One region of the Brucella sp. GW823-FHT04E01 genome, then DNA from elsewhere that is predicted to be linked to it. Evidence: riboswitches for the same ligand, from Rfam matches in the RefSeq annotation. Region 1 holds a riboswitch; the other holds the start of a gene.

Region 1 (7,759 bases):
AAGATGCAGCACGACTTCGAAATTTCCGGATCGAAAGGCTCCCTCTTCTTTTCACAGGAACGCTTCAATGAGCTCGACCTGTTTCTCTTTTCCGACAAAAAAGGACAACAAGGCTTTCGCAAGATCTTTGCTGGCCCCGAACACGAACCCTATGGCGCATTTTGCGTAGCGGGCGGCCACCAGATCGGCTTCAACGATCTCAAGACGATCGAAGTTCGCGACTTCCTGTTGGCCATTGCGGGGCAGAAGACCAATCACGCCGACTTCCGCGAGGGTTACGAAGTCCAGAAGGCTGTAGAAACCATCTACGCCTCTTCCCGCGAGCATCGGTGGAAAAATGTCTAGTGGTCTGATTCCGACATTTGTATCCCTCGGATATGAGCGCTGAGCAAATGTCGGAATCAAAAAGACCACTAGTAACTTTATGAATCTAGTGGATTTTTCGAATTTGACGTTTGAAACGAAATTTATATCGGACGGGTATCAAACGTCAAATTCAATCCACTAGCCAATACGTGAGGTCGGATGGACGATGAACTCGCCATCCACCGTCATGATTTTCGCTCGAATACCATAGACGTCGTGCAGCAACTGTGGCGTGAGAACTTTCGTTGGCTCCCCATCTGCAACGATACGTCCCTTGTCGAGCAAAATAAGGCGCGTGCAATGCTGTGCCGCAAGGCTCAGCTCATGCAATGAGGCGACAACAGTCCTCCCCTCTTTTGCAAGTTCGGCAAAACTTTCCATCAATCCAAGCTGATGAGAAGGGTCGAGCCCGGCCACCGGCTCATCGGCGAGTATTACGGGCGTATCCTGCGCCAGAACGCGCGCAATCAGCACGCGTGCCCGTTCTCCGCCGGAAAGCTCGATCGCCGACCGTTCCCGAAATCGGGTAACATCCATACGCTGCATTGCGGTCTCGATGAGCATTTTATCCTGTGCGCTCATGCTCGCAAAAACCGGCTTCAAGGCGGAGCGTCCCAAAGAAACAAGCATCTCCACGGATACCGGCCACGCGACATCACGCTCCTGCGGCAGATAAGCGAGGTTCTGTGCTTTTGTCGAAGCGCTCATGTGGCGCACATCGCCTGTGTCGAGCGAAATTTCCCCGCTGGACCTCACAAGTCCCAAAATGGCGCGCAACAATGTCGTCTTGCCAGCACCGTTAGGTCCGATCAGTCCGATGAATTCACCACCATGCATATCGAAACTTGCCTCGCTGAGTACTGCCTTCCCGCCAAGCGTAACGGAAAGATTCTTTATCGAAAGCGATGTCATACGAGTTGCCTCCGATACTTGAACACAAGCCACAGAAAGAATGGTGCGCCAATGATTGCCGTCAGGACGCCCAGTTTCAGTTCACGTCCCGGCATGACGATGCGCACCAACACATCAGCAGCCAACAATAGGGCAGCCCCGCCGAAACCGCTGGCAACCAGCAATCGTGACGGACGTGCACCGACAAGCGGTCGCAGAAGATGAGGAACCACCAGTCCCACAAAACCGATTGCACCGGCAACAGCGGTGGAAGCACCCACGCAGGCCGCTGTGCCCAGCACGGCAAAAAGCTGCACACGAGCCAGATTGACGCCCATCGTTGCCGCAGCATCAGCCCCCAGTGTCAGACTGTCGAGTGATCGCCCGAGTGCCAGAAGCATCGCCCAGCCAACAAGGATGAATGGTGCGGCGAGAGCCACATGCGTCATCGATCTGTCGGCCAGTGAACCGAGCATCCAGAAGACGATCTCCATTGCAGCAAAGGGGTTAGGTGACAGGTTGAGCGCCAGCGCCGTCAATGCACCGGCGAGACTGGTCACCGCGACACCGGCCAATATGACCGCAAGCGTACCAGCATTGCGCCCCGCCAGAAGCTTGACGAGAAACACCGACACAAAGGCACCTGCAAGCGCGAGGAGCGGCAAAGCCAGCGGGAACAGAAGCGAGAGACCGCTATAAATAGCAATAACAGCACCGAATGACGCGGATGCACTCACACCAAGCAGGCCGGGTTCCGCAAGTGGATTGCGCAGGTAACCCTGCAAGGCAGCACCGGACAAACCAAGAGAAGCGCCGATGAGGAGCGCGAGCAGTGCCCGCGGCAGGCGGATTTCGCGCATGACCAGTACGATCATCTCGCTGTCATCGCCGAAAAGCGCCCTGAGGCTGTCGGTCATACCGATCGCAGCAGGCCCCGTCAGCAACGAAACGATGAAAAGCAAAGCCACAAGCATGGCCAGTCCGACGAGCAGAAGATAGAAGCGGTTCCGTTCAGTCACGCGCCGCCTCCGCAAGTTCTGCCACAGCTTCGACGCTGAATGGCCCACCGCAAACCGTCAGATTATCCGCTATCGTCACCGCCCTCGCCTGTTTTTCAAGCACTCGCAACGCCGGATGTTCGAAATTCTCGAAAGCCAGCGCAGGCGCGCGATCTCTTGAACTACGCACCAGAATATCCGGCTTCTCGAGCACCAGCTTTTCCAGCGGCAGCAGAGCTGAACCGCTGACCCCCGCCTTGTCGGCCAGATTATCAAGTCCGGCAAGACGCACAGCCTCATCGACCAGCGTTCCCCGACCGGATGTGTAACTGTTGGCATAATAAAGCGCGACTGTCTTGCGACGGGTCGGAGGTTGGATTGCCGCCAGAGCGGTTTTCATTTTGTCGATTTCCCGGTCGGCTTCCGCCTGTCTTCCAAGCACCTCACCCATGCGACGCAGATGATCTTCTATATCGCCGAACGTGCGGGCGGGCGCGAACTCTTCCACACGGATACCCAGTCTGCGCAACAGCTCAACCGTTGCTCTCGACGAGAATGTGCCCGCCAGCACGAGATCAGGTTTCATCAGAAAGACTTCTTCTGCCTGCGCATGGTTGACCGGAAGCTCCCAGGCTTTCACAGCCATGACGGATAGTTCCGGGTCCTGCGACAAGTAAGAAACCGATCGCAACTGGCCCTCATTAGCCAGCAACAATGCCAGCTGATCGGTGCATACATTAATGGAAACGACGTGATGGGGAATGTCCCCCGCGTCTGCCGAATTTCGAACGAATAGGGCCAGCCCCGCCGCGAGGCAGAAGCTGGTGATCCATTTTGCGGATGCCCTTTTCATTCTCTGTTCAGCCTCAGAAATTCCGGGTCAATCCGAGATTGATCGTGCGTCCCGGTGCAATATAGCCAGAGCTGGTCTGATAGTCCTTGTCAAAAATATTCTCGACCGAGAACTTCAACTGCGATTGCTTGTCGATGGAATAGAGCGCCACAAAATCAGCCGTCACATAATCTCCGAGTTTCTTGCTATTTGCAGCATCTGCATAACGCGAACCGCCATAGATCAGCCTTGCGGTCAGATCGAGCTTTTCAATCGGCGTGAAATTGACCTCAGCCGCAGCCTTGAAACGTTCGCGATAAGGAAGATCCTTATCCGTATCGTCATCGATTGGCTGCTTCAGGTCGATAGAACCTTTGACGCCCCAGCGATCATCAAAACGATGCGCCAATGTGGCTTCGAAACCCGTAACCTTCGCGCTGGCAACATTATAAGGCAGATAGGATGGTGCGGTGCTCATGATCGCATCGCGCAACCATGTCTGGTAGAAAGCCATATCAAGGCTTGTCGAAGCCGTAGCCTGCCAGTTCAAGCCGATTTCATATGATCGGGACTTTTCCGGCTGCAAATCAGGATTGGCGAAGCCCGGATAATAAAGCTCGTTGAAAGTCGGCGCCCGAAAACCCGTGGCATAGGATGACCGCAAAACAAGGTCCGGCAGAACTTCATAACTCGTACCGAGATTGTAGGTCACGACATCGCCGAACTGCCCATTATGGTCGTAACGCAGCCCGCCATCGAAGCGCAGCGCCTCATACTCCAGCGAATACTGACCAAATACAGCAGCCAGATCGCGGCTGGTTTCATCATAAGCAACGGTGGTGTTGATCTCCTCGCGATAGGCTTCCACACCGGCGGTCACGGTGTGGTTAACCGTGCCGGTGTCGAAACTCTTCTCGGTCGAGGCAAAAACGCCATAACGCTTGGTTTCAAACCGGTCCGAACCGCTCACGTCTTTTCGGAAGTTACGGCTGTTGTCGATACCGGTGCTGAATTCCAGCGTGGATGACCAATCCGCCGTATGATCAATGCGTGTTCCGATCTTGCCCGTAAATGCGGTACTATCGGCCTGGTTCGGTGACGGTGCCTTGGCATCATACTGATTGCGCCCTCGGCTGAGGAGACCGTCCGCATAAATTTTACCCCAGTCGAAATCCTTCGACAGGGCAAAGTTGAACGAGCCCTGCAAGAATCCATCGCGATCTGGTTCATGGCCATAGGCATCCGATGTGGTGAAGTCATATCCTTGCGTGCCGGTTATGGCCGCACCAAAGGCATAGTCGACACCGTCGTTGCTTCTTCCCTGTATGGTCCCGGAAGCATATCCACCCCATGGATGGCTGACACCGGTAGAAAGACTGCCGCACCACGAGCGCTCACCGCAGGCTCCGCCTTGCTTGGTGATGATATTGATCACCCCGCCCATGGCATCGGCACCGTATTGCGCAGAATGAGAACCCTTGGCAATTTCAACACGGTCGATGGAACTCAGAGGAATGTTCGCAAGCGCAGTTGCTCCGGTTGTCGCCGACGCTGTGCGCACACCATTGATGAGAACAACCGTCTGCTTGGAAGACATGCCACGCATGTAAATGTCCGACGACGAGCCCTGCCCGCCGTTCGTCTTTATGGAGATACCGCTATAGGACTTCAGCAACGATTGGAGATCGGGAGCAGCCGACCGTTCGATATCCGCTGAATCGATAACCGTTACAGATGAGGTCGAGCGCTGCAGCGAAGACGCGCGGCGCAATGGCGTAACCACGATTGTATCGAGGACGACACTGTCAGCACCGTTCGGCAGACTTTGAGCAAGCGTCGTGGACGGCAGCGCAAGAACGCTGGCCGATACCAATAAAACAGATGATTTCAAAAGATGCATTTTTCCCTCAACCCGCCGAACCGAAGAACGATACCGGCTTTTCCTCGCACCGCAGGTTGAAGTGATCGTGGCACTGAAGGCCCTTCTTCCCGACGGCAACATTTCAACAATGTCACCGCCACGGACAGCCGCGCCTGGACACACCCCGTATCCATGCATGGGTGACCGGATACGGCAGGTCTCCTGACTTCCGGGTCTTCGCTTCCCCTCCGCCTTCCCGATCGCACCTAATGCTTTCAGTGGCTTTTACCGCTCACACGGCTGTGGAGGATAGCTCTCCGGTTACAGTTGCGGGGGCAGTCGCGGCATCAACCAGAATGGCTTCACCGTGTTCCCTTTTCATCCGCCTGAACAGCGGAACCGTTTCCTGAGAATTGCGATAGCAACATGGTTAAGGATTCGCAACTCCGCTAAAGCACAATCCGGCACAGAAAACTGAATCACATTGGCAAGGAATGGATTCAGCCTCCTGATTTTAAAGAATTTTCCTATCGCAGGAACGCACGGAAACGCTGAAGCGCGAAGTAGAACAGCACAGAGCCAATGACGATCAGCGCCAGAAATTGCGGCCAGACGACACCGAGCCCTGCTCCGCGAAACAGGATCGATTGGGCCAATATGACGAAATGCGTATTCGGCGCTGCCAGCATGATTGTCTGGATGATTTCAGGCATGCTTTCGCGAGGTGTTGTCCCTCCCGAAAGCACCTGCAAAGGCAGAAGCACCAGCATGAGCAGCATTCCGAACTGCGGCATCGAACCAGCCGCAGTTGCCAGAAAGATGCCAAGGCTGGTCGTCGCAAAAAGCTGGAGCGCTGCACCAACGAGAAACAGCGACACCGACCCATAGATAGGAACGGCAAGCAGCCCCTGCACCACGAAAACCAATGCAAATGCCGAGGCAACCAGCACGACCAGCCCCATGGACCAAATCTTGCTGACCATGATTTCAACCGGCGTCACGGGCATAACCAATAGATGTTCTATGGTTCCGTGTTCGCGTTCCCGAATGAGCGCCGCGCCCGTCAGGATGATCGATAACATCGTAACCGATGAAATCACATTGTTGATCGCGCCGAACCAGCCCTTGTTCAAATCCTGATTGAATCTCGCTCTGAGATTGAGTTCAACCGGCGTTTGTGCGCCACCGCGATAGCGATTTAGAAACTCGCCCACCTCACTCGACACAATCGACTGCACATAGCCGCCACCCGTAAAGGCCTGGCTCATTCGGGTTGCATCGACATTGAGCTGAATTGTCGGCGAACGACCCGCCAGAAGATCACGCTGGAAATTCGGCGGTATATTCAGAGCGAAAGTATCAAGCCCCTCATCCATCCGGACATCCATTTCATAGGATGAAATCAGCTTCGGAGGCACGAAATATGGCGGATAAAATGCCGTCGTGATCCGGCTCGAAACCGGCGACTGATCTTCGTCGACAATCGCTATCGCCGCATTGTTGAGGGTTTCGGGCATTGCTTTCGATGCCGTATAGATCGCAAGCGTAAAGGCATAGACAATCAGGATCAGCAGCATCGGATCGCGAGCCAAACCACGCAGTTCCTTCACGCCAAGCTGGAATATGTTAGATATCCGCATCTTAGCTCGCCTGTTTCTTGAGAAGAACGATAGCGAGCGCCATGAGAACCGGCACCGCGATCAACAACGGCAAAAACGAACCTGCCAGATCGGCAAAACCCAGTGCCTTGGAGAAAACCCCGCGAGAAATGGTCACAAAATAAGTCGCGGGATAGATTTTACCGATGAACGCGCCCGCACCTTGCAGCGACGATACGGGGTCAATGATACCGGAATATTGCACAGCCGGAATGAGTGTCAGAAGTGCCGTTCCGAAGATCGCTGCAATCTGGCTGTTCATGAAGGTGGACAGCACCAACCCCATGCCGGTCGCAATTGTGACATAGAGCAGCGCCGCCAGCGCATAAGTCGGAAAACTCCCTGTGAACGGCACCTGGAAAATAAACACCGCAAAGGCTGTCAGCATCAGGAAATTCAAAAATGCCAGCCCGATATAGGGTAACTGCTTGCCAAACAGAAACTCGAATTTCGTCACCGGCGTCACGTAAAAATTGATGATCGACCCCAGTTCCTTTTCCCGAACTACGCTCAATACCGCCAGCATCGAAGGGATCATGAGCAGCAGCAATGGAATCACCGCCGGCACCATAGCTACGAGGCTTTGCACATCCGGATTATAGCGGTAGCGTATCTCCAGATTGAAACTGCCAACATTCGCCGCATTGCCATAAAGCTCACGGGCTTTTTGCGTCAGCCAGTTGGCGTGCATGCCTTGAACATAGCCTTTGATCGTCTCGGCACGAGTGGGCATCGCACCGTCAATCCAGGCAGCAACTTCCACCGGGCGGCCGCGCATGACATTTGCGCCGAAATTTGGTGGTATCTCGATAGCCAGACTGATCTCGCCATCGCGCATTCGTCGGTCCAGATCGTCATAATCGGTTATGGGAACCTGTTCAGAAAAATATCGCGAGCCTGCAATCTGCTGCGTGTAATCGCGGCTGATCGTCGTATCGTCACGATCAAGCACGGCAAACTTCAAATCCTCGACATCCAGGTTAATACCGTAACCAATAACGAACATCAGGATAACGCTACCCAGAATAGCCAGCGTTGCGCGGATCGGATCACGCTTCAGTTCCAAAGCCTCACGTCGTGTGTACGCCAGCATTCGCCGCAGGTCCGGCCACCAGCCTGGAGCCTTCTTTGGATGTGCTTCACCTGCCTCTCC
Region 2 (7,759 bases), on a different contig from region 1:
GAAAGCAAACGCGGCCCATCACTGAAAGGCGTGGTGGGCCGCAAGGCCGCCTCCTATCCGGGCTATCCCTATTCGGATGCGATGCGCAAGGCGGCTGCTGAGGGGTTGGTCTGGAACGACGAGGAATTGAAGGCTTTTCTCAGGAAGCCGCAGGCCATGGTGAAAGGCACCTGGATGGCTTTTGCCGGACTGACCAGGGAGAAAGACCTCGAAAACATGATCGCCTATCTGAAACAGCATTCCGAATAGCTGTTTGGAAACGATATGGCCGAACGGACATCCCGACGTGAGGCCATGGCCGGTCGGAAGCGCTGCGGGGCGTTTCCGACCGGCGTTATCAGGGACAGAAGCCGAAGGTTGCCTGAGATGATGAACAGAAACGTGCTGCATATAGACCGCGACGCAATCGGCGCCGTTTCGAAGCGAGAGTTCGCGGATGCGATGTCGCGGATGGCCGCAACAGTGTCCGTGCTGACCTCATGCGATGCCGGTGAAGCCCACGGTCGCACGGTGACAGCGGTGTTGTCGCTTTCCGCCGAGCCGCCCATGGTTTTGGTTTCGGTGAAAAGCGACAGCGCGCTGGCAACGGCGATCCTTTCTGATGGCGGCTTCTCGCTCGCCATGCTCGCGGAAGGGCAGGAGATGATCGGCGATGCCTTCGCGGGAAAGGTTCCCCCCGCGCAGAGATTTCTCATTGGTGTGTGGGGCGAATGGCCGTCTGGGAGACCGCGTCTTTTCGGGGCTTCGGCTGCCATTGACTGCGAACTGGCGGGCAACGTTCCAATGGCGGATCACACGCTTTTTGCCGGGCTGGTAACGAATACCGATCTGCCGCTGCATTCGCGCCCGTTGCTATGGGCACGCCGCAATTATCGCGCGTTGAGACATGATGCGGATTTATGACGCGTCTTGCAATTGTGCGGGGCTGCGGCCTACACATTCGGCATGATCGAGTTTGACGATATGGAACATTCAGGTCTCAAGAAAAGCCTGACGGTTGGTGACGTTTCCCGGCGCGCCGGCGTGGCGGTATCTACGGTCCATTTCTATGAAACCAAGGGGCTCATCGAGGGCTGGCGCACAGAGGGCAACCAGCGCCGCTATCACCGTGCCGTGCTGCGCCGCATCGCCATTATCAAGATCGCGCAACGTGCGGGCATCCCGCTTGCGATCATTCGTGAAGCGCTGGAAGACCTTCCCCACGACCACGTACCGACGGCAGACGACTGGAGACGTTTTTCGGAAGCCTGGAAAGACATGCTTCAGGAACGCATCGACAGTCTGATGCAGCTTCGTGACCAGATTACGAGTTGCATCGGCTGCGGTTGTCTCTCGCTGTCCGAATGCCCGTTGCGAAATCCGGATGACATCCTCGGTCAGCAAGGCGCCGGTCCCAGAAGATTGATGGTCAAGCCCGGCAATCTTATCTGACTTCCCTGCATCTGAGGCGAACCTGTCCGACGCTGCTGCGCTCATTCGCAGCGGCAATCTTGCGGCGTTCCATGCCACATTTCGCACCGGTCAAAAGCCTTCGTTTCCAGTGGAAATAGCCTATTGACCTCAACCAAAGTTGAGGTCCTATAAACCCGTCGGCAACAATTCAGTTCACGGAGGCCGACAGTGCAAAGTTCGATCGAAGAAACAACACCAGCGGGGATTGCGGGACATGCGCCTGCTGGCTGGGGGGAGCTTCTAAGGGGTAAAAATGGTCTCTATGCCCTGGCTTTGGCCGGAGGGGTCACTCTCCATGCGGTCAATATGTATATCGCGACTACAGTCATGCCGAGCGTGGTGCAGGACATTGGCGGCATGGATTTCTATGCCTGGGCGACGACCTTGTTCGTCGTTGCCTCCATTCTAGGGGCTGCGCTCACCGCGCGGCTGCTGAAAAGTGCCGGTCCAAGAGGCGCTTATGTCGTGGCGACCCTGCTGTTCGCAGCAGGCACACTGATCTCGTCTCTGGCCATCAACATGCCGGTCATGCTGGCGGGGCGGAGCGTGCAAGGCCTCGGTGGCGGATTTCTTTACGCGCTCGCCTATGGTCTCACCCGTGTCGTTTTGCCGGAGCGCCTGTGGGGCCGGGCCATCGGTCTTATTTCCGCTATGTTCGGCGTGGCCACGCTGATCGGGCCGGCGATTGGCGGCATCTTTGCCGAATATGGCGCATGGCGCGCCGCTTTCTGGTCATTGCTGCCGGTATCGGGTCTTTTCGCTGTGGTGGCATTCGCGACTTTGCCACGCTCGAGCTGGGATAAAAACGAGCGTGTTTCCATTCCGATTCTTCAACTCATCCTCTTGACCGGCGCTGTCCTTGCGGTTTCAGCGGGGAGCCTGTCACAGGAAACGCTATGGAAGGTCGTCGGTTTGGGTGTGGCGATGTTCATGATCGCCATCATCACATTCGTGGAGCGCGACGCCAAGGCACGTCTCCTGCCGCGCCGCTCGTTCAGCCTGTCGACGCCGCTCGGGACTCTTTACCTTACGATCGCGCTTTTGATGCTCAGCATGCAGCCCGAAATATACGTGCCTTATCTGCTGCAGCACTTGCATGGCCAGTCTCCGCTCTGGGCAGGATATCTGGCGGCACTTATGGCAATCGGCTGGACGGTGGCATCCTTCCTCAGTTCCAGATGGCAGGAGAAGGGGGGCGACAAGCTTGTCGTTGCCGGACCTGTTCTGGCGCTCGCCGGTCTTGTCCTGCTCGCCATATTTCTCCCGATCCATGGCAACGGCAACTGGTTGCTGCTCGCGCCCGTCTGCCTTGGGCTCATCCTGATCGGTTTCGGGATCGGTCTTGCATGGCCAAGCCTCGTTACCCGCGTCTATCAGAGCGCTCCGTCCACCGAGCAGGATCTCGCAGCGGGTGGAATGACGACCGTACAACTCTTCGCCATAGCCTTCGGGACGGCTTGCGCGGGGATGATTGCCAATTTTGCCGGCATTGCCGTGCCGGGAGGTGTGGAGGGCGCGGCAAATGCCTCGCTCTGGCTGTCGGTGATATTCGCACTCGCGCCAGCAGTTGCCGTGGCGGTCGCATTCAAGGTTATCCGTATCACCGGCGGAAAGGGTTGACCAATGCCGCGTTTCATCGCCAACATCCTCGATTCCCATGCCAGCCTTTTGCTGGCGCGGGTGGTCCTTACCTTCATTTTCTGGTCGAGTGGGTTGGCCAAGCTCTTCAACTTCGGCGCCAATGCTGCGGAAATGGAAAGCTTTGGTCTTCATCCGGGCTGGCTGTTCAACAGCGCAACCCTGCTTTTGCAGATTGTCGGATCGCTGATGATCATCTTCAATCGCGGAATCTGGTTGGCTTGTGGTGCTCTTGCCGTCTTTACGATCCTGACCATTCCTGTTGCCCACCCGTTCTGGGCAAAGGAAGGAGAAGAAGCTTTCCGGGATATGACGGTGGCGCTGGAGCACATATCGCTGATCGGTGGTCTCGCTCTTGCTGCTATTCTATCGCGCAAGGTCTAAACCACTGGACGCATTGATTGCCCTGCCTGTACCTTGCCTGTCGTCGGATCGATAGGCAGGGGAGGGCCGGGCATGGACGTGACGATCATAACAGGAGCATCGGATGGTATCGGCGCTGAAACCGCACGGCAGATTGCCCGGCGTGACCGTGCCAATGCTGCTCTGGTGCTTGCTGCGCGCAATGTTGAAAAGCTGGAAAATCTGGCCACAGAGTTGCGGCAACTGGGCAGTTCGGTTCTCGTGGTACCAACCGATGTGAAAGATCGTACAGCCTGTATCGATCTTATCAGTAAAACCGTTTCCGCTTTCGGTCGTATCGACACTTTGATCGTGAATGCAGGCATGTCGGCCCACGCCAATTTTGCTGAGATCAAACCAGATGATCTCAACTGGATGCATGATCTGATGGAGTTGAATTACTGGGGTAGCGTCTGGCCCATTCATGCAGCACTTCCGTATCTTGCCGCTAGCAAGGGACGGATCGTGGCTGTGTCTTCTGTTGCCGGATTGATCGGTGTGCCGGGGCGCACTGCCTATAGCGGAACGAAGTTCGCTCTTTCGGGTTTCTGCGAGGCGCTTCGCGCGGAACTGGAACCAAGCGGCATATCCATTACCATCGTCTATCCGGGCGTTGTCAAAACCGACATTCGCAAGGTGGGTTACAGCGCAAGCGGCGGCGTGCTGGGAACAAGTGGTGTGCGCGAAGATGACATGATGCCCGTCGAGGAAGCTGTGCGGCTGATGCTGGAAGGCGTGCAGGCTCGCAAGCGTGAAGTGTTGATGACCCGCCAGATGCGATTTGGGCGCTGGTTGAAACTGATTGCCCCCGCAATGGTGGATCGCATGGCCCTCAAGGCTATCAAACCGGAGTTCAGACCGAAACCGATTAAGCCAGCTGGGTAAAGAACGCTTCGTTCATTCTACGCTTTGCGGCCAACTATCTATTGACGAGTTTTTAACTTCGACTACTATATATAGTGTTCTAGGTTCTTTCGATTCGTTGGGTCGAAAGCTAAGACGGGAATCCGGTGCGTTTCATCCATGATGGATGCGGCAATGCCGGAGCTGCCCCCGCAACTGTAAGCGGAGAGTTCTGTCCATCACGTCACTGGCTTTGGCTGGGAAGGCGGACAGAATGTTGATCCGAGAGCCAGGAGACCTGCCTTGAACGAGTACGTCCACGGGCGGGGTGTCCGGTTGGCGCGCAATCTTGTGTGGCAAATCGTTGCCTTACGGGTTGCTGCCCCGAACTTCCCGCTCATAGCTTCGGGGTGAAGTCCATGTCCAGTTTATTCAGTTTCGGTTCCGATCCTCCCTTCGAGGCATAGTTTGTGTGGTCAGGCTGCTTGTTCGTGCGGCTGGCCGATCCCGTATCTCATGTCTTTCGACGCGCATTTTGCGATGCGCGAACGGCTCTTTGCGTCTCCTATCGAGAGTATTCCAGTTTAAACCGGACCGTTGGAAATGCTCTATCTCTTTGTTTTTACGCATGTCTTAACCCCAAAACCGGTTCCCACTTTTGGGAGACATGCTCCAGTGAGGAAAAAATGAACGTCACCGTTTACAGCAAACCCGCCTGTGTCCAGTGCACGGCCACCACGCGCGCCCTCGACCGCCAGGGTATCGAATATGAAGTCATCGATATCTCTGCCGATGCCGATGCTTTCCATCTCGTTCAAGACATGGGTTATCGCCAGGTGCCGGTGGTTGTGGCAGGTGAATCCCATTGGGCGGGCTTCCGGCCCGATATGATCAGCGCTCTCGCCTGAGGGCTATGGTCACATGAGCCTGATCGTCTATTTCTCCAGCCGGTCGGAAAATACACACCGGTTTGTCGAGCGGCTTGGAATGCGGTCGAACCGTATCCCGATGGACGGTTCAGGCGGATTGCAGGTGCGCGAGCCATTCGTGATCGTGACGCCCACATATGGTGGCGGCGGCTCCAAGGGCGCTGTCCCCAAGCCTGTGATCCGCTTTCTCAACGATGAGAGCAACCGCTCTTTCATCCGCGGCGTGATTGCCGCGGGAAACAGCAATTTCGGCGAGGCTTTCTGTATCGCCGGCAACATTATCTCCGCCAAATGTCAGGTTCCCTATCTCTACCGCTTCGAGCTTCTGGGAACCGATAAGGACATTGGCAATGTCAAAAACGGGATGGAACGATTTTGGACACGGCAGACACGACCTTGATCCGAGAGCGCGAGGCACAGCCAGTGGCGCAGGATGCGCCTCAAGCTGTAACTTCCAACAGCAGTAAACCGTCAAAATCTTTGGATGGGCTGGATTATCACGCGCTCAACGCGATGCTGAACCTTTACGATGACGAGGGAAAAATCCAGCTTGACCGTGACCGGCAGGCTGCGCGCCAATATTTCCTCCAGCACGTGAACCAGAACACGGTCTTTTTCCATAACTTGCGGGAAAAGATCGATTATCTGGTGACCGAAGGCTATTACGAGCAAGAGGTACTGGATCAGTATTCCTTCAATTTCGTGCGCGATCTTTTCGACGAAGCCTATGCGAAGAAATTCCGGTTTCCGACCTTTCTCGGCGCGTTCAAATATTACACCAGCTATACGCTGAAAACCTTCGATGGAAAGCGCTATCTGGAGCGCTATGAAGACCGTGTCTGCATGGTAGCGCTGACGCTGGCGCGCGGCAATGAACAGCTGGCACGCAATCTGATGAAGGAGATCATTGCAGGCCGCTACCAGCCTGCGACGCCGACTTTCCTCAATGCAGGCAAGAAGCAGCGCGGCGAGCTCGTTTCCTGTTTTCTGCTGCGGGTTGAAGACAATATGGAGTCCATCGGGCGCTCGATCAATTCGGCGTTGCAATTGTCGAAGCGGGGCGGCGGGGTGGCCTTGAGCCTTACCAATATTCGCGAGGCGGGCGCACCTATCAAGCAGATTCAGAACCAATCATCCGGTATCATTCCGGTGATGAAGCTTCTTGAGGATTCCTTTTCCTACGCCAATCAGCTGGGTGCGCGACAAGGAGCGGGTGCTGTTTACTTGCACGCCCATCACCCGGATATCATGCGCTTTCTGGATACGAAGCGCGAAAACGCCGACGAGAAAATCCGCATTAAAACCTTGTCGCTTGGTGTGGTCATTCCAGACATTACCTTCGAACTCGCAAAGAATAACGAGGATATGTACCTCTTCTCGCCCTATGATGTGGAGCGGGTTTACGGCGTGCCACTGACCGAGATTTCAGTTACCGAAAAATATCGGGAAATGGTCGACGATGCGCGTATTGCCAAGAAGAAGATCAATGCACGCGAGTTCTTTCAGGTGCTGGCGGAAATCCAGTTCGAGTCCGGTTATCCCTATATCATGTTCGAGGACACGGTGAACCGCGCCAATCCGATTGACGGGCGCATCACCATGAGCAATCTCTGTTCGGAAATCCTCCAGGTGAGTGAGGCGAGCATCTTCGGCGAAGACCTTTCCTATGATCATCTCGGCAAGGATATTTCGTGCAATCTGGGTTCGCTCAACATTGCATCGGCAATGGACTCCTCCGATTTCGGCAAGACCATCGAAACCTCCATCCGCGCTCTGACAGCAGTTTCCGATATGAGCCAAATCGGTTCCGTGCCGTCGGTCGCCCGAGGTAATGATGAAAGCCATGCCATCGGTCTCGGCCAGATGAATCTGCATGGTTATCTCGCCCGCGAGCGGATTTATTACGGCTCGGAGGAGGGCGTCGATTTCACGAATATCTATTTCTATACGGTTACCTATCACGCGATCCGCGCATCGAACCTGATTGCAGTGGAAACGGGCAAGTCCTTTAAAGGTTTCGAGAAATCCAAATACGCAACAGGTGAATATTTCGACAAATATACCGAGCAGCTTTGGGAACCGGCGACGGAAAAGGTTCGAGAAATTTTCGAAAAGGCTGGCACTGCGATTCCGACGCAGGATGACTGGCGCGATCTGAAAAATGCGGTGATGGAGGGCGGGCTTTATAACCAGAACCTTCAGGCCGTGCCGCCGACAGGCTCGATTTCCTACATCAATCATTCGACGTCCTCGATTCATCCGATCGTGTCGAAGATTGAGATCCGCAAGGAGGGCAAGATCGGTCGCGTCTACTATCCGGCAGCGTTCATGACCAATGACAATCTCGATTACTATCAGGACGCCTATGAGATCGGGCCGGAAAAGATCATCGACACTTACGCGGCAGCAACACAGCACGTCGATCAGGGCCTATCTTTGACATTGTTCTTCCGCGATACCGCAACGACACGCGATATCAACCGCGCACAGATCTA

The links. Region 1 has a riboswitch for cobalamin ahead of AC1RHM_RS03175 (TonB-dependent receptor domain-containing protein). Riboswitches for the same ligand answer to the same signal wherever they lie in the genome.
Region 2: it holds a riboswitch for cobalamin, as region 1 does, so the genes downstream of both, nrdH (glutaredoxin-like protein NrdH) here and AC1RHM_RS03175 (TonB-dependent receptor domain-containing protein) in region 1, are expected to answer to the same signal.

The regions. Positions count from the first base shown of each region.
Region 1 covers NZ_JBXAIK010000001.1:616,726-624,484, forward strand. Annotated here, with positions in the region: gene AC1RHM_RS03155 (Gfo/Idh/MocA family protein) at 1-345, shown strand, start outside; gene AC1RHM_RS03160 (ABC transporter ATP-binding protein) at 505-1,278, opposite strand; gene AC1RHM_RS03165 (FecCD family ABC transporter permease) at 1,275-2,276, opposite strand; gene AC1RHM_RS03170 (ABC transporter substrate-binding protein) at 2,269-3,108, opposite strand; gene AC1RHM_RS03175 (TonB-dependent receptor domain-containing protein) at 3,122-4,987, opposite strand; cobalamin riboswitch at 5,144-5,367, opposite strand; gene AC1RHM_RS03180 (ABC transporter permease) at 5,476-6,588, opposite strand; gene rbbA (ribosome-associated ATPase/putative transporter RbbA) at 6,590-7,759, opposite strand, start outside.
Region 2 covers NZ_JBXAIK010000002.1:854,980-862,738, forward strand. Annotated here, with positions in the region: gene AC1RHM_RS09370 (c-type cytochrome) at 1-249, shown strand, start outside; gene AC1RHM_RS09375 (flavin reductase family protein) at 367-903, shown strand; gene soxR (redox-sensitive transcriptional activator SoxR) at 964-1,431, shown strand; gene AC1RHM_RS09385 (MFS transporter) at 1,621-3,072, shown strand; gene AC1RHM_RS09390 (DoxX family protein) at 3,076-3,474, shown strand; gene AC1RHM_RS09395 (SDR family oxidoreductase) at 3,547-4,377, shown strand; cobalamin riboswitch at 4,442-4,655, shown strand; gene nrdH (glutaredoxin-like protein NrdH) at 5,022-5,243, shown strand; gene nrdI (class Ib ribonucleoside-diphosphate reductase assembly flavoprotein NrdI) at 5,257-5,664, shown strand; gene nrdE (class 1b ribonucleoside-diphosphate reductase subunit alpha) at 5,640-7,759, shown strand, end outside.